Regions from separate parts of the Collibacillus ludicampi genome, predicted to be linked through region 1. Evidence: riboswitches for the same ligand, from Rfam matches in the RefSeq annotation. Region 1 holds a riboswitch; each other region holds the start of a gene.
What was found. A riboswitch is a leader RNA that binds a small molecule or an ion and turns the genes downstream of it on or off. The one in region 1 is predicted to bind cyclic di-GMP.
Positions count from the first base shown of each region.

Region 1 (9,479 bases):
CGGTCAAGCTTTCCGCTACTGCTGATTTTTCAAGTAATTTATCAAAAATAGACTTGATGCCAATGATACTTGTCTGTTTCGGGAGCCATTTTGCATGCATTAACTGTTATAGCTGAAAAGGTAAAGGAGGGAATCAAAATGGATGGGGTATTTGGTGGTTTCACTCGTTGGGCAGTCGTTTTCTTGATCATCTTTGTATTGTTCATTCTTTTAATTCCCACTTACACCACCGTTTGTAGGACAGTTCCAATTTACTAGTAACTAAAAAGGTCTAGATCAGTATTTCGATGGAAAGGAGGAAAATCAATGGATGGATGTTTCGGACCATTCACACGTTGGGCTGTTGTGTTTCTGATCATCTTTGTTTTATTCTTCTTGCTCGTTCCAGGTTACTCTGGTGCTGCTCCTGCAGCAGCAGCTCCTTACTCGTGCTAAATTGTAATGTCCTTGGTGTTTCTCTCACTGGAGTACCGTATTAAAGGAGTTCTTTTAAAGAAAGGAGACAGTATCATGTACGGAACATTCGGTGGTTTTACTCGTTGGGCAGTAGTATTCCTAATCATTTTCGTGCTGTTTATCCTGCTCATTCCTGGAACCTACTAATCTCCATAAATACAGAAATAAAAAATTCCTCCTGAACGCCTCTGTAGATTCGTCTACAGGGGCGGTATGACTGTATATAGTTCATCCCCTTTTTTTGGTGTTTGCTCAAACCAGGAAGCTTGATTTGGGCTATTTAATTTCTGGGAGGTGAGTCTATGAGTGTGAGTCCAGCATATTGCAGAAGCCTTCTCGGACAGTGGGTAGAATGTCATTCGGCATACGGAGTACATTATGGTATCTTGCATGAAGTTCGTCCGGACGGAATTGTTCTTGCAATGCCTCGTGGAAGAATGACAGGAGTCGTTGGTGAATCAGAAGACCTGAAAGTAAAATACACGGATCATTCGTTGAAACCGGATTACGAGACTGTCCAATTTTTTAGACCCTTTTTCAACCCATTCTTCTTTATCCCCTTCTTCCTACTCTTCGCTCTTAGACGACGATTTTTTTAGTTAATTGAATCATTTTCACGGGGAGTAATTTTTTAACTCCTCTTTTTTTATTTAATTAGATTCATTGTTTTTATAAATAATACCTCTTTATAGGTGAAGGGATATATCTACCAAGGACTCAAATCTCTCCCTTAGGGAATTTGTGGTATCTAGCTGGGACCAACTAGGTTAGAGATCATCAAGTTCAGCAAAGCTGATGTTGACGATGGAACATGTAGGAAATATGAGAACAGGGGGGATCAGTGCCATTTGAAGACCTGCTTGATCTAGCGCAACGATACGCCCAACGAACGCTACTCCATCTACGATGGTGAATAATCATCGCGGGCAAATTCGAGCAAAGTTTCCCGAAATGTTTTTCTTCAGGCCGAAATTAATTTAAGGGATTATTATCGCGCACCGATTGAGTTGTTTTTTAAACCGGACAAAGGGTTTTACGCGATTATTGAACAGGCTTATAGATAGTTAGTTAATAGTAATGTTGGTATACAAAAAGTGTTCTTCCAATACAGGTGGAACCTTTTATTTTGAATAAAGAAGCCGTCTAGTGTTACCGGAGGTATTGGACCCGAAAAAAGACAATCGTACCTCTTAAGCCCCTTAAACTAGTTTCTGGTTTCTTTGCATGTTTGATGTGTTCCATCTTTCCAAGTGGTGTGTTCCAGACTCTTAAGGAGATGGTCGCCAACGAGTTTGTTAAAGTACGTAGACAGTTGATGAGCAATCTCATTTTCTTAGTGGATCAAACGTGGAGAAAAATTATTGTCGATTTATTGCGCTTTTTGTCGAAAAGTAATAAAATACAAGAGTGGGACACCCATCCCCTATTGCTTTGAACATATCCCATCTCTATATTTTTCGCGGTTATCTTTACCGCATTTTTTTCTATTTATAAAACGAACGAAAAAACCGCTAAAAAGCGGTTTAAAACGAATTATCCATTGGATTGTATTTTTTCTTTGATCTTCTCTGCTAAGGGGGTTGCTTCTAATTCATCTTTTAAATTTCGATATTCTTCAAGAAATGAAGAAACATCTGGTTTTATACCTTTTTGTTTACATTCTCGAGCCATGAGACGAAGATAGTAAAGAAACATCACTTCCGAGAATGTCGTCTCAGTTTTTGGACTACGGCTGAGATGTTCACCTGTTTTTATAATCCCTTTTTTTATTTGATCAACTTTGCGCCGAACACTAGAAAATGGAAGCCCTAGAGATATTGAAAGTTGCCGGATCGACATGTGAGGAAGATTTTCCTTTATGTAGGCAACTTCCGAATGCGTCCAACAATGATGTACCATCGAACGATTCTTGTATCTCTTTTCCCCCATTGCTTTAAATTCCCTCTCTCTAATTTTGATCTATGCTAATGGTTTTCAAAAAGAAAAAGAATTCCACCCTGCTTAAATCACTTGAACAAGGCGGAATTCTTCTTTCCACCTCTTCGGTAACTGGCTGGCATAGTCATTGACCGTAGCCCCTATAGCTTTGCGTCCCTGGCTTTCGCCAAGTTTGCCATTATCGGAGGTTTGATTTTAGTAGTATTAATTTTCTTCATCTATTTTTCTACAAAATATGACAAAATACAAGTCTTATTATTTTATGTTGCAGGACTAAGCCCTCGTAGTGGCAACTTGTTTGGGATGGTCGGCTGGTTCGAATGTACATACGTGCACTTTCACTTGGACACACAGGGGAGTGACTATGTGGAGGATGGCGAGATCCACGACCGTATGCCGGTGATTCTTCGGCCTGAAGATGAAGCGATCTGGATGGATCGGAAGAAGCAGGATGTTAAGTTACTACAGTCATTGCTTGTGCCCTACCCTGCTGAGGAGATGAGAGCGTATCCGGTATCGCCACTCGTCGGGAATGTGAAGAACGATTCGGTGGAGTGTATTTTAGAGAGGTTAAATAAATGTATTATTAACAGGGGTGAGGAAAAAGAAAACCAACCCGAGTAAGGTTGGTCATTCTACATCTATAAGGTCTGTCAGTGGAATGTACCGTACATTTCCATCTAGATCCTTACCCGTCAATGTCTTGGCATACGAATCAATCTTCTCTGGGACCATTACCACCAGTTCATGCCCGAACGGATTATACATTGTTACCTTAACGGGTCTTGAATCCTGGATTGCATCGGTAAGTACACGCGACATCTCCTCAATCTTTTGTTCATCTAAGACAGGTCGCGGCTGCCCTTTTGCTTCCTTTTCCAAACGCCGCATGGTCGCACGATGTTCCGGAAGAATGATGCGCATGGATTCGAAGATGTTTCCGTCGATTATTCGCATGTTGTTTTCCCTCCCCAAAACAAGAACGTATGTTCTTATTATATGAGGTTGGGAAATAAAAGTCTTCAATAGGTCCAGTAGATCCAGTATGTCCAGAAGGGTATGGCAGGTACACCAGGTATGGCAGGTACACCAGGTATGGCAGGTACACCAGGTATGGCAGGTACTTGTCGTCCTGGAGGACCCTGAGTACCAATTGGCTCTTGTATCCCCATCCTCTTTGGTCCTGGTGGGCCGGGAGGGCCATAAGGTGCGCATCCTGCATTAATAACGAATTGTGGGTCGTAGAGGGCTTTCATATCCACAATTACGACTCTCCCCTCATTTCCGGTGAAGTTCAGTTTACTCAAGCACATACGCCCAGTGTAATACCACTAACATATTACGTGTGTACATGGGTGAATGACTAAACTTTTGCCTATTATTTGTAAATTATCCTCACGATCACCTCACAAGGCAGTATATGTTCCTCAGCTACACGCTAGGGTTTTGTATTTTCATTCGCAGATCAGAACACTATAATAAGAACATACGTTCTCGTTATAGGTGATCATAATGGAAGTACGCGCAACTGAATTGATCCGCGAGTTCTTGCTTCGAGAGCTGATGTTGAAGATGATCGAGCGAGAGATGAAGACTTCGCAACCCTGGACACATGGAATATTTAAATCTGTGAAGGGAAGAATCTCGGAAGAGATGGTCGCCTTAAGGAGGCAGTTACATAAAAAGGAATGGCGACTGTGGGTGTGATGGTGGAGTATAAGGAGAAGGGGCAAATTAAGAGGGCACCGTACATGCCGCCGATGCTTGAGGCGGAGGCGGTGGGGAGATTGGAGAATATGTAGGAGTCCCGGCTAGGCCGGAAAATCTCTTCTCTGACTCTCGATCACCGACGACCTGTGGTACGGCGACGTCTCTCTGGCTCAGCCTCTCGCTCACGTCTCTCAACCTCAGATTCAGCCTCTCGTCTTGATATATACAAATTCATGCCTGTTGCTTGTGATGCTCACAGTATCGCTCTCTTGTGAGGTTCGGGCATCCGATATGAGCGCATGGTTTCTGTTGTCGTTGCGGCATGATGATCACCTCAATGCAAAAGAAAAAGCACCCGAAGGTTAGTGTGCACCCCTTAAAGTAGACAGTGGAAAAACCCCTAGGGAACATCCATAATACTTTAGGGGGTGCATCTTTGTTATGGCAAAAAAGGGACAGAAATTTAAGACATATAGTTTTGAGTTAAAAAAGCAAGCGGTGGAGATGAGATTACAAGGTAAGACCAAGAAACAAGTGGCGGAGTTATTAGGAATTGAGGATGTTGGTCGTTTAAAGGTATGGATGAAGAAGTATCGGGAAGAAGGAGAATACGGTCTTCTGGAACATAGGGGGAGACGGAAGGAATATGTAGATCAGGAGCGGTATGTACGTCGTTTGGAAATGGAGAATGATGTCTTAAAAAAGTGGTTAGAGATCTTGAAACGGGAGGTGTATCGGTAAAACATCAGATTGTGAAAGCCCTTCATGGTAAATATTCCATTGATGAGTTATGTAAGTTTCTACAGATCTCTCGTAGTGGGTACTACAAATATGTAAAGCGCCAACAACAACCCCATAAAGACGAAGAGCTTAAGGAGAAAATTCGCGCTGTTTATGAACAACGAAAAGGAAGATACGGATATCGCCGTATTCAAGCTGAATTGGAACGTCAGTTTCATCTGAAGGTAAACCACAAGAAAGTCTTAAGAATGATGCAGAATATGGGCTTAAAAGCTAAGATTCGTAGAAAACGACACGTTCATAGTAAGCAGGTAGCTAACCTAGGATCCCGCATTGCCGAGAACCTATTAAACCGTGATTTCCATGCAGAGGCACCCAATCAAAAGTGGGTAACGGATGTGACATATATCCGAACCACAGAGGGATGGTTATATCTTTCCTCCATCATGGATTTGTTCAACTATGAGATCATTAGCTACTGCATCAGTGATCGTAATGACAATCTATTGGTAGTAAACACAGTCAAACGAGCCTTTGAAAAGAGAAAGGACGCTACGGGAGTCATTTTGCACAGTGACAGAGGATTCCAGTACACGTCCCACGAATACCATGACATGCTGCAGAAGGTTGGCGCCCGAATCAGCATGTCACGCAAAGGCAATTGCTTTGACAACGCCTGTATTGAGAGTTTCTTCTCTCATCTGAAGACAGAAGAACTCTACCTCTATGATATACCAGACAAGAAGGAAGCACAAAGGAGAATTGATGAGTATATTCGCTTCTACAATGAAGAGCGAATCCAGTTGAACAAAAACAAGCTGACACCTGTTGAATACAGGCGTCAGCTCGCAGCTTAGCTAGGGTTTTTTCTTGCTGTCTACAAATTGGGGGCTTGACCAATCCCAACGTACTCTACACCATTAAAAACACCACGTTTCAATGTTTCAACCTTATAATCACTCATCAGAATCCCTCCCACCTTCAAAATTCGGCAAGAGGATATAATTTCCTACAAATACTTTTCGTCAAATACAGACACACCAATTGTCACTTGTATCAGAACAGGAACGAATCCTTCTACATAAAATTTATTATCCCCACTCAAATGATCAAAGAGATGGTCTGCTCTCCATTTGTTTGTAGGCAAATGGTAGATTGTCCCAAAGGATTATTTTTTATGCACGAAAAAATAGGGGTCCCGACAGAAAAACGCGGATTTACCACGCTAAGAACTCAGAGAAGTAAAAAACCCGATTTTCAACCACGCTAAGGGTGGAAGTCGGTTTTTTAGGGGTGGAGGTAGCGAGCATCGATTTTGCCGCCATCTACCCAATAAATGTAACTCTTGCTCAATCACACACGGGATACTACTGCAGAATTGCTTCAACCCGTCCCACCGGCCCCATAATCAACCTTTGCACCGTAACGGTTGCTCTTTCAGCTTGCATCATCCTTTCTCGTTCATCACGCCGCCCAGGTTGCAATCATCTCCGAATCCGGCATGCCACTCCTCTACGATCCGTGAGAAGAGTGTCTGATATCTTGCACTCCCGGCGCCAAGATGAACATAATTTCTCAGTCAGGAATATTCTTCCTCGAAAAGGCGATACTTATAATGCCATGCACTTAGCCCCTCCATTTTACGAGCCACCAATTAGGTGGCTCTTTTTTTCATGAAAACGCAAGAAGCCCCACTTTCTTCGGTGGAGGCTTTACCGCCGCGATCCAGACCTTAATCCCTGCGGTCAGGACGAAAGGGAGGAATGAGCCCTTTGTAACGTTACCCCACTACAAGGTTGTACGTTGCTCAATTCCGGGGGAGGTCCAGAGTAATCAATCTGAGTTACGTGGGAAGTAGATTAAAAGACCGCTTGGTAATCAGGGTCATTTGTCACTTGGAGAAATTGATCCTTAGTATACGTATGCACCTGCACCAGCTCCTGCTCCATAGCCTGCACCGCCATAACCAGGAACAAGCAAGAAGAACAAGACGAAGATGATAAGAAATACAATCGCCCATCGGGTGAAAGGTCCAACTACTATAGCCCCCCCCCTTCCTGTTTTATCTATTACAGTTAATTCAGGAGGGGAGAATAATGCATTAGCAATTTGTCTATTTTCATAGACTCATTAAAAAATCAGTGAAAGTAGAGTAGTAATTTGTCTAATTTTAATAGACTCATAGAAAAATCAATTCTAGCGGAGAGCTTGACCGATTGTAAATTCATATAATCTTAGCAGGATGGAATACCACAGCCTAGGGGGTATCCTCCGAGAACGGGTAAGTATTCTTACGAAAGTGAGCATTACGCAACAGCGATTTCAGACGAGAAGACCCTTGAAAAGCAAACTGCTCCTTACCGTACAGGTAGGTGATTTTGTGTCTAAACGTACAGTTTACCCGAAATGGTACAGTGACCCCTTAAATACGGGATAAGACACTATTTTTAAAATAAAGGGTGTGAATCCAAGAAATTAAATTTTTCTCCGCATTAAATAACATGATTTTAATTCTTATGAAAGGAGAACATTTTGATGTTAAAAAGGCGTCTCCAACCTTTTGTCGATCAATTGCCTATATTGAAAACACTCAAGCCAATCAAAAAGGATAAGGATTCCACGTTTTATATAGTGAGAATGAAAGAATTTTATCAGAAACTCCATCGTGACCTTCCCGCTACACGATTATGGGGATATGAAGGACAATATCCCGGACCCACGATCGTGGAAAAGAATGAAAAAGTGAATGTCCTTTGGGCCAACCATCTGCCCGAACGACATTTCCTTCCGGTGGACAAAACTATTCATGGTGCCAACAAAGGCGCTCCCGAAGTAAGAACGGTTGTCCATGTTCATGGGGGCACCACTCCTCCTAGCAGCGATGGACATCCCGACGCTTGGTTTACACGAGGGTTTAAACAAACAGGCCCCCAATTCAAGCGAAAAATGTACCACTACCCCAATCATCAAGATGCAACCACCCTTTGGTATCATGATCATGCATTGGGAATTACCCGTTTAAACATCTACGCGGGATTGGCGGGGTTTTATCTTGTCAGAGACCGACATGAACGATCTCTTTCCCTCCCAAAAGGGAAATATGAAATCCCCCTCATTATCCAGGATCGCTCTTTTCATGAAGATGGTTCCCTGTATTATCCGAGCAAACCGCAGCGCGCTTCCCCAAAACTTCCTACCCCATCCATCGTTCCTGAGTTTTTAGGTGATTTTATTTTGGTAAATGGGAAGATTTGGCCTTTTTTAAAAGTGGAACCCCGAAAATACCGGTTTCGTCTGCTAAACGCGTCTAACACGAGATCTTACATCTTCTCTTTGAGCAGCGGGCAGCCCTTTTTTCAAATTGGAACGGACGGAGGATTCCTTCAGGCACCCATTCTAGTAAAACAAATCACTCTTTTTCCGGCAGAGCGTGTCGATGTGATCATCGATTTCTCCGCACATAAAGGGCAACAGATAATTTTAAGAAATACCGGGGCAAATGCGAATCCGAAAACAACGGGATTGGTAATGCAATTTCGGGTCTCTCTTCCTTTAAGCGGAAAAGATGAAAGTACGATCCCCTCTCGTTTGAAAACCATCCATCGTTTACCCTTGAACCAGGTGCAAAAAATCCGCCATCTTACTTTGGACCAAAAGAAAGACCGATATGGTCGACAGTTATTGTTGCTCAATAACAAACGATGGGATGCTCCCGCCACGGAAACGCCGCGCTTGGGAAATATCGAATTATGGAATCTTATTAATTTGACCAACGATACCCATCCGATCCATATCCATTTAATTGATTTCTTCATCCTAAACCGTCAGCCTTTCGATGTGCAACACTTTAAGCGTTCAGGCAAAATTCGCTTTACCGGGCCGCCTGTTCCGCCTGCTCCTTACGAACGTGGCGGGAAGGATACCGTAAGAGTCGAATCTGGTAAAGTAACGCGCATTATCACAACAAGGTTTGGTCCGTATACGGGAAATTATGTTTGGCACTGTCATATTTTAGAGCATGAAGATAACGAAATGATGCGGCCGCTTATTGTAAAACCAGAATAATTATTAAGCTGGCATGCTTGCTGAAATCCATTAAATGTGAAACTCCATCAAAGTGATTTGTTTGGGAACAACAGTGAACACCCTTGCTTCCACCATTGGATAATCTGTTAAAACCGGCAACCTCTGCATCGTAACGGTTGCTCTTTCACCTCGCATCATCCTTTCGTTCATCTCAGCGTTCAAACTCCGCACGTGGCTAAGCTGACCGTCGAGATGCCCATCTAGGCCTCTCTTTCGGATGTCAGACGTGCAGAGTTTCAACGCCAAGAGCCTCACTTACTGCGGTAGAGGCTACACCATCCCGATCCAGACCTTACCAGCCGGGATCACGGGCGAAAGGCAGGAGAGCCACCTGTACCATTTGCCCCTGATACAGGTATGCCTAGGTTCGCTCACACCTGGGGGAGGTCTGAAGTGATCTATATGAATTACGTGGAAAGTAGATTAAAAGACCGCCTGGTAATCAGACGGTCATTTGTCACTTGGAGAAAATTGATCCTTAGTAACCGTAAGCACCTGCGCCAGCTCCTGCTCCATAGCCTGCACCGTCATAACCAGGAACAAGCAAG
Region 1 covers NZ_BOQE01000001.1:3,283,639-3,293,117, reverse strand. The annotation lists gene DNHGIG_RS16725 (hypothetical protein) at 307-435, shown strand; gene DNHGIG_RS16720 (hypothetical protein) at 759-1,055, shown strand; gene DNHGIG_RS16715 (hypothetical protein) at 1,990-2,295, opposite strand; cyclic di-GMP riboswitch class I at 2,498-2,581, opposite strand; gene DNHGIG_RS21095 (SOS response-associated peptidase family protein) at 2,584-3,018, shown strand; gene DNHGIG_RS16705 (YolD-like family protein) at 3,025-3,351, opposite strand; gene DNHGIG_RS16700 (hypothetical protein) at 3,417-3,656, opposite strand; gene DNHGIG_RS16695 (hypothetical protein) at 3,907-4,101, shown strand; gene DNHGIG_RS21225 (DUF8602 domain-containing protein) at 4,336-4,428, opposite strand; gene DNHGIG_RS16690 (helix-turn-helix domain-containing protein) at 4,546-4,845, shown strand; gene DNHGIG_RS16685 (IS3 family transposase) at 4,809-5,702, shown strand; gene DNHGIG_RS16680 (multicopper oxidase family protein) at 7,381-8,910, shown strand; gene DNHGIG_RS16675 (hypothetical protein) at 9,410-9,479, opposite strand, start outside.

Region 2 (7,261 bases), on a different contig from region 1:
AAAAATTGATCACTATCTTAAAATCGTGGACGTATATTTGAATCTCAGACACTTATCCTTGCGAAATCCACGCTACCAACTCCTCTCTTTTCAGACCAATGTCACGGAACGGATCTATGGCCGCGAACGCATTCATCCGGATGCCTTGTCCATTCTACAAGTGGGGGATAAAAAGATGGGTACATTTTGGGAAGTGGATACCGGTGAGGAAACCATACGCCGCATCATTCACGAAAAAGTAGAGAAATACGAGTCATTGGAACGATCCGGAGCCATCCAAAAACGATTTCCGGGTGCTCCCTTTTTCCCGATTGTAGTTCTCACATCCGGAAAAGAACGAGCTTTCAATCTCGAAAGACGCATAAAGGACAGTCAATCGAACAAAGACATTCGCTTTATCATTGGAGCCCATGATGACGATCTTGAAACCTTACTGTTTGGGGGAAGCCAACATGAAGCTCATCGTATGGTACGTTCGGCGGGAAACGAAAGCTAATCACATCTGGACGGTCGTCAAGATCAAAGCCTGCGAACATCACAAGCTGCTCGGCATCCTTGGGGCGATCTCCGTGTCCCTAGCGCTTCGAAGTCCGTCGATCGCCCATGCAGAGACACTCCATGCGGCGGCTCCTTACGATCCACAAGTCGTTCAAGCGACAAGAGACGTATTGGATGCGCTAGGAATGAATACGGAGGGAATGACCGGCCAACAGATCATGCAGGAGGCACAACGGTTTTCTTCTTCTCCGAAGGAATTACAGGCAGGGGGCTTTTTTTCAGGACTCGGAAAGATGATCGTCTATATCGTTAGGGAAAAAGCCCGTCAAAAACACCAGCAGGAATACGAGTTTGAAAAGAATCTGGAAGAGGAACTGAGAAAACAAATTTCGGAGCGGATCACGCATGACGATCCCCTCGATTATCCGGGCCTTTTGAAATACGATTCCTACCTTAAAATTCTGCGGAAATGCCGGACTCCAGCCGATCTGCAACGAATTCTGGATCATATTGAAGAATGGGGAATCCAGAGAGATGGGGTGGACGGGTTTACGTTGAATCAGAAGTTTAAGGAGCTGTATGAGGAAATCAGCCAAATACAGGAGGACATCTTGAATAAAAAGATCCATCGCATGGATGAAATTATGGATGATTTCTTGCACCGCTATAGACACTTTAGCCTTCCTTCAACGAATGAGTCATCAGACACTCTGATTATACCTAATCACTCGATAGTCCCCATATGGGACTTACCACAAGTTCCAATGCCAAGAATTTTTATGACAGAGATTCCTATCTCTCTTTAACACCACCAACAGTAAAGGTCATACTAACGACAAAAGATCAGTGATATGTTTTATAAACTTTTTCGTTACCTTTACATTAAATTAATTATGAAATAATAAATTTAGTATAGAAAATTTAGAGAGAGGGATATTTAAAGCAATGGGGGAAAAAAGCTCCATCTCTTCATTTTTGAACAATCAATTTTTCATGGGGGCTAGGGGTGGATATAGAATGGAACGTTGCTCGTTTCCAGGATGTAATTACGTGGCAGAAGTGGTTTTGAATCGTCATACCCTCGCTGAACATGGCATGAAGAAATCAGACGTTATAAAAAAATATGGTTCATTTACGGTCAAATTTTGTGTTCTCAATAAACGAATCAACCGATGGATACAAGAAGAAACTCCGAGCATAACCTATAATTCCTTCAATTTTTGAGTGTGAAATAACGATGAGCGACCTATCACTCCACAGTCCCCAATTGGGACTCAACACAAAATCCAATGCCAAGAATTTTTGTTACACCACTTTACAAAAACTATGTGTTTACGTTTGTTTACGAGGGATTGGTCCTGTAACATAAAAAACTAAGACTTGTATTTTGTCATATTTTGTATAAAAATAAGGGAAGAAATTTACACTACTAAAATCTAACCTCCGATAATGGCAAACCTGGCGAAAGCCAGGGACGCAAAGCTAGAGGGGCTACGGTCAATGACTATGCCAGCCAGTTACCGAAGAGGTGGAATAAAGAAATCCACCTTATGTAAGGTGGATTTCTTTACTTTTTCGAAAGCAATTAGTAGATCAAAATTAGAAAGAGGGAAATGTAAAGCAATGGGGGAGAAGAGATACAAGAATCGTTCGATGGTACATCATTGTTGGACGCATTCGGAAGTTGCCTTCATAAAAGAAAATCTTCATCACATGTCGATCCGGCAACTTTCCATGTCTCTAGGGCTTCCATTTTCAAGTGTTCGGCGTAAGGTTGATCAAATAAAAAAAGGAATTATAAAAACAGGTGAACATCTCAGCCGTAATCCGAAAACTGATACCATATTCTCGGAAGTGGTGTTTCTTTACTATCTTCGTGTTATGGCCCGAGAATGCAAGAAAAAAGGTATAAAGCCGGATGTCTCTTCATTTCTTGATGAATATCGAAACTTAAAAGGGGAATTAGAAGCAACCCCCATAGCAAAGACAATCAAAAAACAAATGAATCGATTGGATCGTTCGTTTGAAACCGCTCTTTAGCGCTTTTTTTCGTGCGTATTATAAAATCGAATAAAAAAAGATGCGGTATGGCTTACCGCACTGATGTCATGCTAGATGGATGATTCGCTTACACTTCAATATTTTATGCTTCTTCGACAAAAATTTCAATATATCGACAAACTTCGACATATTATGTCGATGCAAAAAAGACCCTCAAAGAGGATCTCTTTTGCACCAAATTGGTGTGACTAGTCAATGCATCATAACCGAGAACATTTCTATTATAACCATCTTCGCTAGACGACCTGTTTTAGCAAAGAAGGAAATGATCAGGGATTCCTATCGCATAAGGAAAATTTATATATAAATGGTTAATATTATAATTAATTGGGTAATGATACAAATATTCAACGAAAATTAACAAAAAATCACATAGTATTTAACAAGATATTGATATTCTATTTATTAAATAGAATATTAATAAAATATATATTTAGATAAGAGGGTGATATTTTATGTCAAGATTTGGACGTTATAGTTTTTTTCAGCTTCCTGACCTTATGGAAGAGATACGTAAACATTTACGAATTGCTGTTGTGTACGGTGGGGACAGTAGTGAGGAAAATGCAGTCATTAATAAGACACGGAATTATAGATCATGGAAAAGTTATAAGACAGTAGCATATGATATTCAAAATGCTCTTCGTGAAAATGGATTTCAATGGGTCACTATTTTTCCAGATGATATGTCCCTTATCGATAACCTGAAAAAAGAACAAATACAATTCGTTTGGCTCAACACTGGTGGGGTTCAAGGAATTAACCCAATGTCACATACGGCTGGAATATTAGAAATGTTGGGTATCCCGTATGTTGGACATAATCCAATCAACGCAACTTTATTAGATAATAAACATATATTCAAACATTTATTACATAGTTACGGGATCCCAACCGCTCCATTTGTCACCTGGGATGGTTCGAAAGGAGACTTTCTACCATCTGCCAACGAGGAATTTCAAAATACCTTTGCCAAATATGACGGCCCATTTATTGTTAAACCGGTATCAGGAAGAGCTTCTTTACATGTTCATTACGTTGAAAAACTCAGTGATTTAACAGTGAAAGTAAAAGAAGTATATAATCAAACTCATAATCTTGTCATGATTGAAAAATATTTATCGGGTAGGGAATTTTGCGCCTCTGTATATGGACATGTACAGTATAAAGAGGGTCAATTCTTTAAACATCCAGATCCTCAAGTTTTTTCTGTGTCGGAACGTGTGTTTGAACCAGGGGAAATGATTTTTACTTCTATGGATCAAAAACAAATTAGTGAAAAAAGGGTAACGTTGTTAAATGGAAAGAAAGAAGAAAAACTTCTATCTGATATTGTTCAAATCACACAAAAAGTTTATGAAGCATTCCATTTATCATCTCTGATTCGATTGGATATTAGAGCTGATGAAAATGGAAACTTGAATATACTTGAGGTTAATCCGAAACCGGATTTGAAAAGACCCGCTGATAATATAACCAGTATCGTTTGTCTCGGACTAAAGGAAATGGGGATCAATTATAAAGACTTAATTACTGGTATCTTAGCGGATCGTATAGATAAGTTATTATCCAATGAAGAAGTGAATCTGTTTCAATTTCATCATTATAAAGGTGTATCTGCTTAAAGTTAATCTTATCGAAACATAGATGGTGATAGTGACATGCACAAGATGTGTATGTCATTTATTTTCTATAGAAAGGAATTTATTCATGTTAGAACGATCTGTCCGAAATAAAATATTCCTGCTTTTACGTACAACGTTGTTAGCACTTATAGGAGGAGCGATATTTACTTTCATACATATACCCTTGTCCTGGATGCTCGGCCCATTAGTATCAACTATTTTATGGAGTAAATTAACAGAACGTACCTTATATTGGCCGTCTTACTTGAATAAGATTGGCTTAGCCATTATCGGCTATTCAATTGGTATTTCTTTTACTTATCCAATCCTACAACAGATCGTCTTACAATTACCAATGATGTTACTCACTACAGGGACAATGGTGCTTTTTAGTATACTCATGGGTTATGTGATCGCAAAATGCTCAGAAGCTCATATGTTTAGTGGAATCCTTGGATCGATACCAGGTGGACTGATCCAAATGGTTGCATTAAGCCATGAATTGAAAGAGACAAATGAAGCAATTGTAACTCTTATGCAAACCATACGTTTAATGTCTGTGATTTTTATCGTTCCGTTTCTCGTAGTCAACAGAATTCTTGTACATTCAAATGTGAATGACAGTATGGATTTGACAATGATATCAATCCATAATCTACAACTTTCATGGATTCATTATGCAATTTACTTCGTAATTGTAGTGATTGGTTGTTGGGGAGCGGTTAAACTTAATCTGCCAATTCCGTTTCTTTTGGGTTCAATGCTTGTCACTGCTTTACTTGTACTTGTAAATTTTCAAGCACCACAACTCCCCAAATGGATGACTTATCTCGCTCAATTATTTATAGGTACAACAATGGGACTATCGATGAATCTGAAATTTAATAAAAATTTGGGGTTATTAGTGTTACTCACCGGATTATCGAGTATTGGATTAATTGTTTTATCATTCTTGGCCGGTAAATTTATATCTTTCATTTATCCCGTTTCTCTTATAACAGCTTTTTTGAGTACTGCACCAGGCGGTATTGCAGAAATGGGAGTCACAGCAATGGAGGTTCATGCAAATTTATCCGTAATCTCGGCTTATCAACTATTTCGATTGTTTTTCATTTTATTTATTATTACCCCTTTTTTGAAGTGGTGGTTTCAGAGGAGAAGTCTTCATGAAGCTAATAAAGGTTAAATCAAGATCGTCATTGCCTTATAAGATTTCATAACAACGCCTCGTTCTTTTTTAAAAGAAAAATTATGCGCCTTTCATAAGGCGCATAATAAGGAAATATTACAATGTATTTATAACCAGATAGAAAATGTCGAAGTTAATGCGAAAAGCAGTATTTCACATTTTAAACCTTTCGACTGATTGCGATAACTCGATTGCTAATTTGGATAATGTAGACGCAGAAGCACTGATTTCTTCCATTGAGGCTAATTGTTCTTCAGCAGCCGCAGATACATTTTGGGTTCCTGAAGCAAATGTTATTGCTATTTCTTTTATATTTTCCATTACTTGAACAACCTTTTCTGAACCTGCTGCCATTTGCTGTACGGAAGCCGATATTTCTTGAATTTGATTGAACACATTAGATATAGATTGTTGAATCTGACTAAACGATTCATCAATCTTCTGTACGTTTTGAATCCCGTTAATAACCTCTTTTTCACCTTCCTCACTATCATGAATTACATCGTTGATTTCCTTTTGGATTGTGAGAATGACTTCTGAAATTTGTTGAGCAGATTGAGCGGACTGCTCCGCTAATAATCTTACTTCATTCGCAACAACTGCAAAACCTCGACCTTGTTCACCGGCTCTTGCTGCTTCAATAGCTGCATTCAATGCAAGAAGATTTGTCTGATCAGCTATATTGGTAATAATATCTACAATCTTCCCAATCTCAGCAGAATGAGAACTGAGACGTTTTACTGCTTGATTTGTCTTATCGACAATAGTACTGATAACATTCATTTCATTGACCGTTGTTTGGATCGCTCGATGCCCTTCTTGAACCACTGAATGAGCCTGTGATACGGATTCAGAAACATTTTGCGCGTTTGCAGCTATTTGTTGGATATCTATTACTAAGTTATTCACTGTTTGAGCTGTCTCTTCCGTATGCTGTGCTTGCTGCTCAGATCCTGTTGCTATTTCCTGTATGGTATATACAATATGCTCCGTTGCTTGGCTTGTTTGTTCTGCACTTGCGGATAATTCTTCTGATGAAGCCGCCAATTGACTAGATGTATCAGACACCCCTAATATAATAGACCGAAGCGATTCGACCATAGAATTGAAACTATGGCTTAATTTGCCTAATTCATCGTTGGATTTTATATCTATCGTTTCAGTTAGGTCTCCCTGACTTATTTTTTCTGACGCGTTGATTAATGTTTTCAACCGGAGGGTGATTGAGCGAATGAAATAATAAGCTAAAATTGCGCCCAGAACTACAGATATGGCAACTACTATAAATGTTGTATGATAGATTGGTTTTGCCGCATCAGTGACTTCATATGTATACATGGTACCCGCAATTTTCCAACCGGTTAGTTTATTTGTTGCGAAAAATAATTCTTTTGTAAGACCGTCGGAACCCATATACTCGAATATTCCAGATTCCTGTTGAAACATCGGATCTATTTGTTTAAATGAGGCAGATCCGGTTTTCAGAGTGGGATGAACAACAATTTTTTTATTTTGATCTACAATAAATGCATATCCTTTTTCTCCGATATTCGCAGTTTTCACTGCATTCATCAACGTTTCCAACTTGAGGTTCACTGCTATGACGCCAGATCCATCATAAATACTTCTCGCTATAGTGACGACGAATTCATTTGTAGAAGGATCTGGGAAGGGATTAGTAACTATAACTTTCCCCTTATTATCCATAGCCTGCTGATACCATAACATTTTTCTGGGATCAAAATTATTTGGTAACTTTAATTTAGGAGAATCAATAAAAGATCCATCTGAAGTTCCTATGAATATACTTTCCACTTCTGAATGAAGGGACTTATATTGATCTAGTAATCCTTTCATCTTATCATCTTGAATAGAGTTTGCTGATACT
Region 2 covers NZ_BOQE01000002.1:31,009-38,269, reverse strand. The annotation lists gene DNHGIG_RS20560 (replication-relaxation family protein) at 1-496, shown strand, start outside; gene DNHGIG_RS20555 (hypothetical protein) at 453-1,304, shown strand; cyclic di-GMP riboswitch class I at 1,940-2,023, shown strand; gene DNHGIG_RS20550 (hypothetical protein) at 2,122-2,538, shown strand; gene DNHGIG_RS20545 (D-alanine--D-alanine ligase family protein) at 3,015-4,184, shown strand; gene DNHGIG_RS20540 (AbrB family transcriptional regulator) at 4,270-5,370, shown strand; gene DNHGIG_RS20535 (methyl-accepting chemotaxis protein) at 5,527-7,261, opposite strand, start outside.
Region 2: it holds a riboswitch for cyclic di-GMP, as region 1 does, so the genes downstream of both, DNHGIG_RS20550 (hypothetical protein) here and DNHGIG_RS16715 (hypothetical protein) in region 1, are expected to answer to the same signal.

Region 3 (7,261 bases), 2.2 Mb from region 1:
AATTCTTCCGTATCTAAGTTCAAATGTTTGTGATCAAACTTCTGTAGAACAATACTCTCTACGATTTGATCCAATTCTGCTAAATTGATAATCATACCGGTGACTGGATCAGGTTCGCCGGCTACCGTTACATCGAGATAATAGTTATGTCCATGGCCATGAGGGTTATTGCATTTACCAAAGATCTTTACATTTTCCTCCGCAGAGAGTTTATCACTATGTAAACGGTGGGCCGTACAGAAATGATATTTCCGGGTTAACGTCACCATGGACCCATCCTCCTTTTCGGAATACAAAAATGGATTTTCCCAAAGTCTAATTCTATGTAATTCACTATCGGGCATGTTACCTTGTAAGGAGTTCCAAAGATAGCTCACGATATTTTCGGTGGTTGGAATGTGTTTACGGAAATAGGGATGTTCCCGATCTAAAAATCTTCCATCCAATTCTTCGTTTACTAGATGCTTGACTACACGATCCACCTCCGTGATATTAACGACAATCCCTGATCTTTCATCGACGTCTCCTTTCACCATCACTTCTAGCGTATAGTCATGACCGTGGCCATTGGGATTGCTGCAGGGTCCGAACACGCGTCGATTTTCTTCATCACTCCATGATGGGACACGATAAACATGGGTAGCGGAAAAGGATAGTTTTCTAGACATGTAGATCTTCATTTTCCTCCTCCTTTTCCTACTACTCTCTGATTAAAGATTGCTCGAATTCACGGACCAACGCCTCGTTCTTACGGAATATACCTTTCTTTACAGTGGTTACTGTGACACTTCCTGGCTTCTTCACCCCTCGGGCACACATGCATAGATGGGTTCCTTCTAATGTCACGATGACCCCTTCGGGTTTCAAAACATCGGTGATCGCCTCCGCGATTTGTTGTGTCATTCGTTCCTGTACTTGCGGACGTTTGGATGTCAGCTCTACCAAGCGGGCAAACTTACTGAGTCCAACCACACGTCCATTAGGGATATACCCGATGTGCGCCTTACCATAGAAAGGTATAAGGTGGTGTTCGCAAAACGTATAGTAGCTGATGTCTTTCACTACAACCATTCCTTCGTATTCTTCTTCGAAGGTTGTGGTTAAGGCGGTTTTGGGATCTACCCCTACTCCTCCGAAAACTTCTGCGTACATTTTTGATACCCGCTTGGGCGTATCCAGAAGTCCTTCTCGATTTGGGTTTTCTCCTATCAATTCTAAGATCGATCGAATATGTTGTTCCAAAAGCTCCTGTTTTGTTATTGTTGCCATGTATTTACACCTCGCCTTTATTTATCGGAAATTTCTGTAATATAAAGAAGGCATAAAAAACCCACCTTGTTCAAGGTGGTTTCCAAATTCCACCTCTTCGGTAACTGGCTGGCATAGTCATTGACCGTAGCCCCTCTAGTTTTGCGTCCCTGGCTTTCGACAGGTTTGCCATTTATCGGAAGGTTTAATTTAGTACTTTTTCGCTATTATACCATATTCCCCTCGAATTCGACACGTTTCTACAAATTTCGATTAAATTCTCGTTGGCAGTAAATTGTTGCAACAGGAAATCATTTTGGTTTCTGCTTTTTGAAAGCGATTTCTCCTTGTCTAGATTTGTGAGACTGCTTGACTCGCGAAGTGTCTTAGAATGATATACCGGAATTTCTTTTGTGCAGTTCGCATTGGAAATACAACGTCATTTTTCGACATATTTAGGCTATTTTTTGTCGATTTATTGCATTTTTTGTCGAAAGACTATAGAATACAACCATAGGGTCCCATCCCCCATTGCTTTGAACATATCCAATCTCTTATATTTCTCGCGGTTATCCTTACCGCATCTTTTTTATCAATGTTATAAGTACGAACGAAAAAACCGCTTGAAAAGCGGTTTTAAATGAACTATCCAATCGATTGTATCTGTTCTTTGATCTTCTCTGCTAAAGGGGTTGCTTCTAATTCCCCTTTTAATTTTCGATATTCATCAAGAAATGAAGAGACATCGGGCTTTACACCTTTTTGTTTACACTCACGGGCCATGAGACGAAGATAGTAAAGAAACATTACTTCCGAGAATGTCGTCTCAGTTTTCGGAGTACGGCTGAGATGTTCACCTGTTTTTATAATCCCTTTTTTTATTTGATCAACCTTTCGCCGAACACTTGAAAATGGAAGCCCTAGAGATATTGAAAGTTGCCGGATCGACATGTGATGAAGATTTTCCTTTATGAAGGCAACTTCCGAATGCGTCCAACAATGATGTACCATCGAACGATTCTTGTATCTCTTTTCCCCCATTGTCTTAAATTTTCCTCTCTCTCTAATTTTGATCTGTACAATTTGCTTTCGTAAAAAAATAAAGAATTCCACCTTGAACATGGTGGAATTCTTTATTCCACCTCTTCGGTAACTGGCTGGCATAGTCACTGACCGTAGCCCCTATAGTTTTGCGTCCCTGGCTTTCGCCAAGTTTGCCATTATCGGAAGGTTTGATGTTAATATTGAATTATATACCTCTATTTTTCTACATAATTTTACTAAATACAAGTGTTTCGATGATGACTAATACCGCCAGGTAAAACCAAGAACCCTGTGATCCAATAGGAACACAGGGTTCTTGTCATTCTGTAAAACCGTTAACTTTTCTGTTGTACGGTAATCTGCGCATTGTCTTTCAACAGAGGGAGTTGGCTGGTGATCACCGAGTCACCGTCATTCAGTCCGCTGGTAACCAGCGTTTGGGATCCTTCCTGTTGCGCGATGGTCACTTCTTTGCGTCGAGCCTGATTGTGATCCGCTACATAGACATAAGATTTGCCATTGTCTTGCACGACTGCCGCCGTTGGGATAACGATTCCTTGTTTCGCGTCAGGTGCGAGCAGATTCACTTCCGTCACCATCCCTGATTTCAGGATCAGGTCTTTGTTGGGAACGGAAATCAGCACCGGATATCCTTTACCTTTTTCATCGAGAGGACTGATATTTTTCACTTGACCCTTGAAATACTGGTTGAGCGCGACCGCCTTCACCATGACCGGATCGCCGACTTTCAAATGGTTGATTGCATTCGCCGGTACATAGACGAGAATCTTCACCGTATCCAAGTTGGCGACCACGAGAACCGGTTGAGGCATTTGCGGAGAGACCATATCGCCGATCTCCGCGTTTTTCACACCGATAATCCCGTTGATCGGGGAGGTGACGGTCGCATCGGCAAGCTGATCCTGCGCGGTTTTCAAGTTGACCTGTGCCTGAACAAGAGCTTTGCGGCTCGCTTCGATGCCCGCCGTGCTTTGCGCAACCTCCACCTGTTGCTGTGCCGTCTGATAGCCCTCATTCGCGTTCCCCAGCGCCTGTTGCGCAGTAGCGAGCGCCCCTTTGGCCGCATCCAATTGTTCCTGCGCTCTTTGGTAATTCGCTTGCGCATTGACATAAGTTGTTTCCGCTTGTTCCAAATCCTTCTTCGAGGCCGCATTTTGCGCGTACAATTGTTCATAACGTTGCTTGTTGGTTGTCGCGTCATCCAACGCTTGTTTCGCGATGGTCAACGCATTTTCCAACTGCTGCACTTGGCTCTGTGCTTGCGTCAGGCCGTTTTGCGCCTGGATCACCCCGCTTTTCGCCTGAACAGCCGCGCCGTTCGCTTGATTCACCGAAGCTTGCTGCTGCGTTTCCGCCGTTTGCACGGCCGCCTGTGCCGCTTCCACAGCCGCCTGTGCACGGGCAACGGCGTTGCGAAGATCCCTGTCATCCAAGGTGAACAGCGTATCTCCAGCCTTCACGCGCGAACCGACGGAAACAGGAATGGAGGTGATTTTTCCGGCGATTTTCGGGACGATTTGCACCTCTTGATCCGGTTGTACCGTACCTGTATAGACAGGGCCCTTGCTGATCCATCCCGCTGTTGCTTTTGCCACTTCCACAGACAAAGGAGACCCTTGATCCTGTTGAAAAGCCTCTTTCGCGCCACATCCCGAGAGGACGGCCGTTCCGAACAAGCATGTACTGAGTACAAACGCCATTGTGACTCTTCTCATTCGACTCTTCCCTTCCTTTTCGTACGATCCATGATTTGCTGACCTTTACTGCCCCTTCGCCTTCGCGGGTGCTGGTTTTCTAAAAAACAGGACAAGAGGGATGGCCAGAAAGACAGGTATTGACGACAACAAGAAAGCATCCGCGATGCCGCGCGTCGTCGCATCTTGCATGATAAGTCCCGATAATTGGGATAACCCTTGCGTTCCCCGAAAGACCGGATTCGTACCGTAAGAAGTCACCGTGACCGCATCGGCGATGTATCGCGCATACATGGCGGCGCGGTCTTGCATGATCATAGTCAAAATCGCAATCCCAAACGAGGATGCGACCTGCCGGATCACGTTCGAGAGCGCGGAAGCATTGCCCACTTGCCGCGGATCGACGGCTGCGATCGCATTCATCCCCGCGGTGGACAAGGGCATCATACATAATCCAATACCGATACAACGGATGATATAGACCGCCTGCACCCATTTATGCGGGGTATCAACCGTCAGTGCATGGAGTTCGTAAGTCCCTCCAGCCAAAAGCGACAGCCCGGCCAGACCCAATGGAATCGCGCCGAACTTGTCAAACAGCCGTCCGGCAATCATCATCGTCAACGCCATGATGAGCGAAGCCGGCATCAACAAGAGACCTGTATCGATGGCTTCCATGCCTTGAATGTTCTGCAAATAGATCGGCATCAGGAAGACTCCACCGTATAAACCGATCGTTACGAGACTGGCGGCTACTACGCTCAACGTATACGTAACATTTTTAAATAAGCCGAGCGGAATTAACGGTTGTTCTTTTCCTGTTTCCACCCAAACGAGCAGCGCGAAACTCGCAATCGAAATGAAGATCAGAGAAACGATTTCAAATGAAGTCCATCCATCTTTCTGCCCGCTGCTCAACGCATACAACAAGGTGCCCGCCGATGTGGCGGAAAAAACGAATCCCCAAATGTCAAACGGTTTCCCTTTGACCGTTTCCGTCTCTTTTAACAGAAGCCAGGCCATCAGAATGGCCAGCACGATCACGGGGATACAGATGATAAAAAGAAACCGCCAATCCATCCATTCAATCAGGTAGCCGCTGAGCGTGGGTCCGATCGCCGGAGCCACCATGACGGAAACGCCCCATACGCCTAGTGCCGTCCCGATCTGTTCGCGGGGCATCAGTCTGTAAACGAGAGCCATACTGATCGGCGCGATCACCCCTCCGCCGATTCCCGCGACGATCCGCGCGAAGATCAGCGATGTATCGCTCCACGCCACCGCACTGAGGAGAGTGCCCAAGAGAAAAACAGACAGAGCCAGGATGAGGAACTTTTTGTACCCAAAACGTTCCCCCATAAATCCTGTGATCGGAATGATCACACCGGAAGCTAACATATAACCGGTGATCACCCATTGAATGCGATCCGTGGTTGAACCGAATGTGTTGATCAATTTGGGAATGGCCACATTGATCAAACTTGTATTCAGGACAGTAACAAACGTTCCGAGGATGACTGCTGCAAATGCCAGCCAGCGTTCGCTGGCCGATTCGCCGGGCGGAGTTGCCGTAGGTAGTCCTGTTGCTCCCACTTCGCAATCCCCCTTACGCGATATGTATTTTCACTTCGACGTTCGTTCCCGGAATCAGCGTTATGCCTTTGGGCTTGTTTAATTCGATTTCCACACGGACTCGCTGTGTCACTTTCGTGAAGTTGCCGCTCGTATTGACAGCCGGCAACAGGGAAAACGTGGAGTTGGATGCTTGATCCACTTTGCGAACCGTCCCTGTCATCTTCAGACCGTTGAGCGCATCGACCGTGATATCCACCGGCTGGCCGGGATGAATCTTGTCAATATACGTCTCTTCAATATTCGCGGATACATACGTGTCGTTCAAATTCTCGACAATGGCGACCGCTTGGCCGGGAGTTACCACTTCATGCTCCTTGTTAAACCATTTGACGATCGTCCCCGTAATCGGAGCGCGCAAGATCGCTTTATCCATCATGCTCGGATCCAGATTCGAAGTATCTTGTTGCGCAACTGCTTCATTCTGCTGAACGGATTGTCCTTCCTTCATGATGATCTGTGTCAGTTCGCCGGAAATCTGCGGCATCACCCGGTACTGATCACAGTCAATGCGAGCGTCTTCTGTAGACACATAATGCGTCGCCTGGTACCAGTAATATCCTCCAATCCCTGCTCCCCCCACAACAATTGCTGCAAGAATCGTGGATAAAATCACTTTTCGATTCATGCGTTTCTCCTCTTCCCTTCGCAATTTATTCGATCTTACTAATATTTCGGGTGCGAAATTTTATGACAAAAAAATTTACGCTTTACGCTGAGAGACCTTCTCGTGTATATGGTTGGCCAACAGTTGAAGAGATTTGAGAATCGATTGTGTTTCTTCTTCCGTAATTCCTTCGAGCAAAGAATCAAAATAGGAATCCTGCATGACGGGAATGGAATGAAACAATTGGCGCAATTTCTCCGTACACTCTACCCACACGACACGCCGATCTTCCTCGTCACGGATGCGTTCTACATAGCCCGATCGTTCCAATCGGTCAATAATACCTGAAACGGTGCTGTTTGTGAGTCCTACCACACGGCTGATATCTGACATTTTCTGTCTTCCATCTTTGAGACAGCGAAGGACGAGCAATTGTGATGCAGTCAGTCCATACTGGGATAATTCTGAGGATACCAATTCAAAGAATCCTTGGTTAATCTGTTTGATTAATTGCCGAATCTGGCGAGAAACGGTGCTCACTGACTCCCCTTCCTCTCTTTTTCTTTGCGAAAAAATAGTTTGCATATAAAGTATTATAGCAAGTCGCAATCGGAAAACAAGAACTTTTTCGCACTGTTTCTAATCTCAGCCATCAGAGGTATAGCCGGCAATCTCAAACGCAAAGAAACTCCTTCATTGCGAAGGAGTTTCTTTGCGTTTACATCAATTGGGGGTATGGGGTACAAAAGGATCTTGGGGAAAACCTCTTGTACGGATGAACATTTGGCAGCTTACGAACATCCTGCAAGACAGGATGTACTGGAGCCAACCGATTGTTCATCTCGCTTTTAATATACTACTAGATTTTGTATATGCAAATAGGCCCATAGACTTATTTCAAAATTTTATGCCGAAGTTGTCAACATACGCATCAATAAATGGATCGCCTTCTTGGGATGTACCCATCTGCGCAGATCCAAATGAGTAATCACGTGTTGCGATTGTTTCCGGAGAG
Region 3 covers NZ_BOQE01000001.1:1,122,411-1,129,671, forward strand. The annotation lists gene DNHGIG_RS05670 (6-carboxytetrahydropterin synthase) at 1-680, opposite strand, end outside; gene folE (GTP cyclohydrolase I FolE) at 700-1,269, opposite strand; cyclic di-GMP riboswitch class I at 1,366-1,449, opposite strand; gene DNHGIG_RS05680 (hypothetical protein) at 1,894-2,289, opposite strand; cyclic di-GMP riboswitch class I at 2,394-2,477, opposite strand; gene DNHGIG_RS05685 (efflux RND transporter periplasmic adaptor subunit) at 2,628-4,028, opposite strand; gene DNHGIG_RS05690 (DHA2 family efflux MFS transporter permease subunit) at 4,074-5,600, opposite strand; gene DNHGIG_RS05695 (HlyD family secretion protein) at 5,614-6,267, opposite strand; gene DNHGIG_RS05700 (MarR family winged helix-turn-helix transcriptional regulator) at 6,343-6,786, opposite strand; gene DNHGIG_RS05705 (glycosyltransferase) at 7,152-7,261, opposite strand, start outside.
Region 3: it holds a riboswitch for cyclic di-GMP, as region 1 does, so the genes downstream of both, DNHGIG_RS05680 (hypothetical protein) here and DNHGIG_RS16715 (hypothetical protein) in region 1, are expected to answer to the same signal.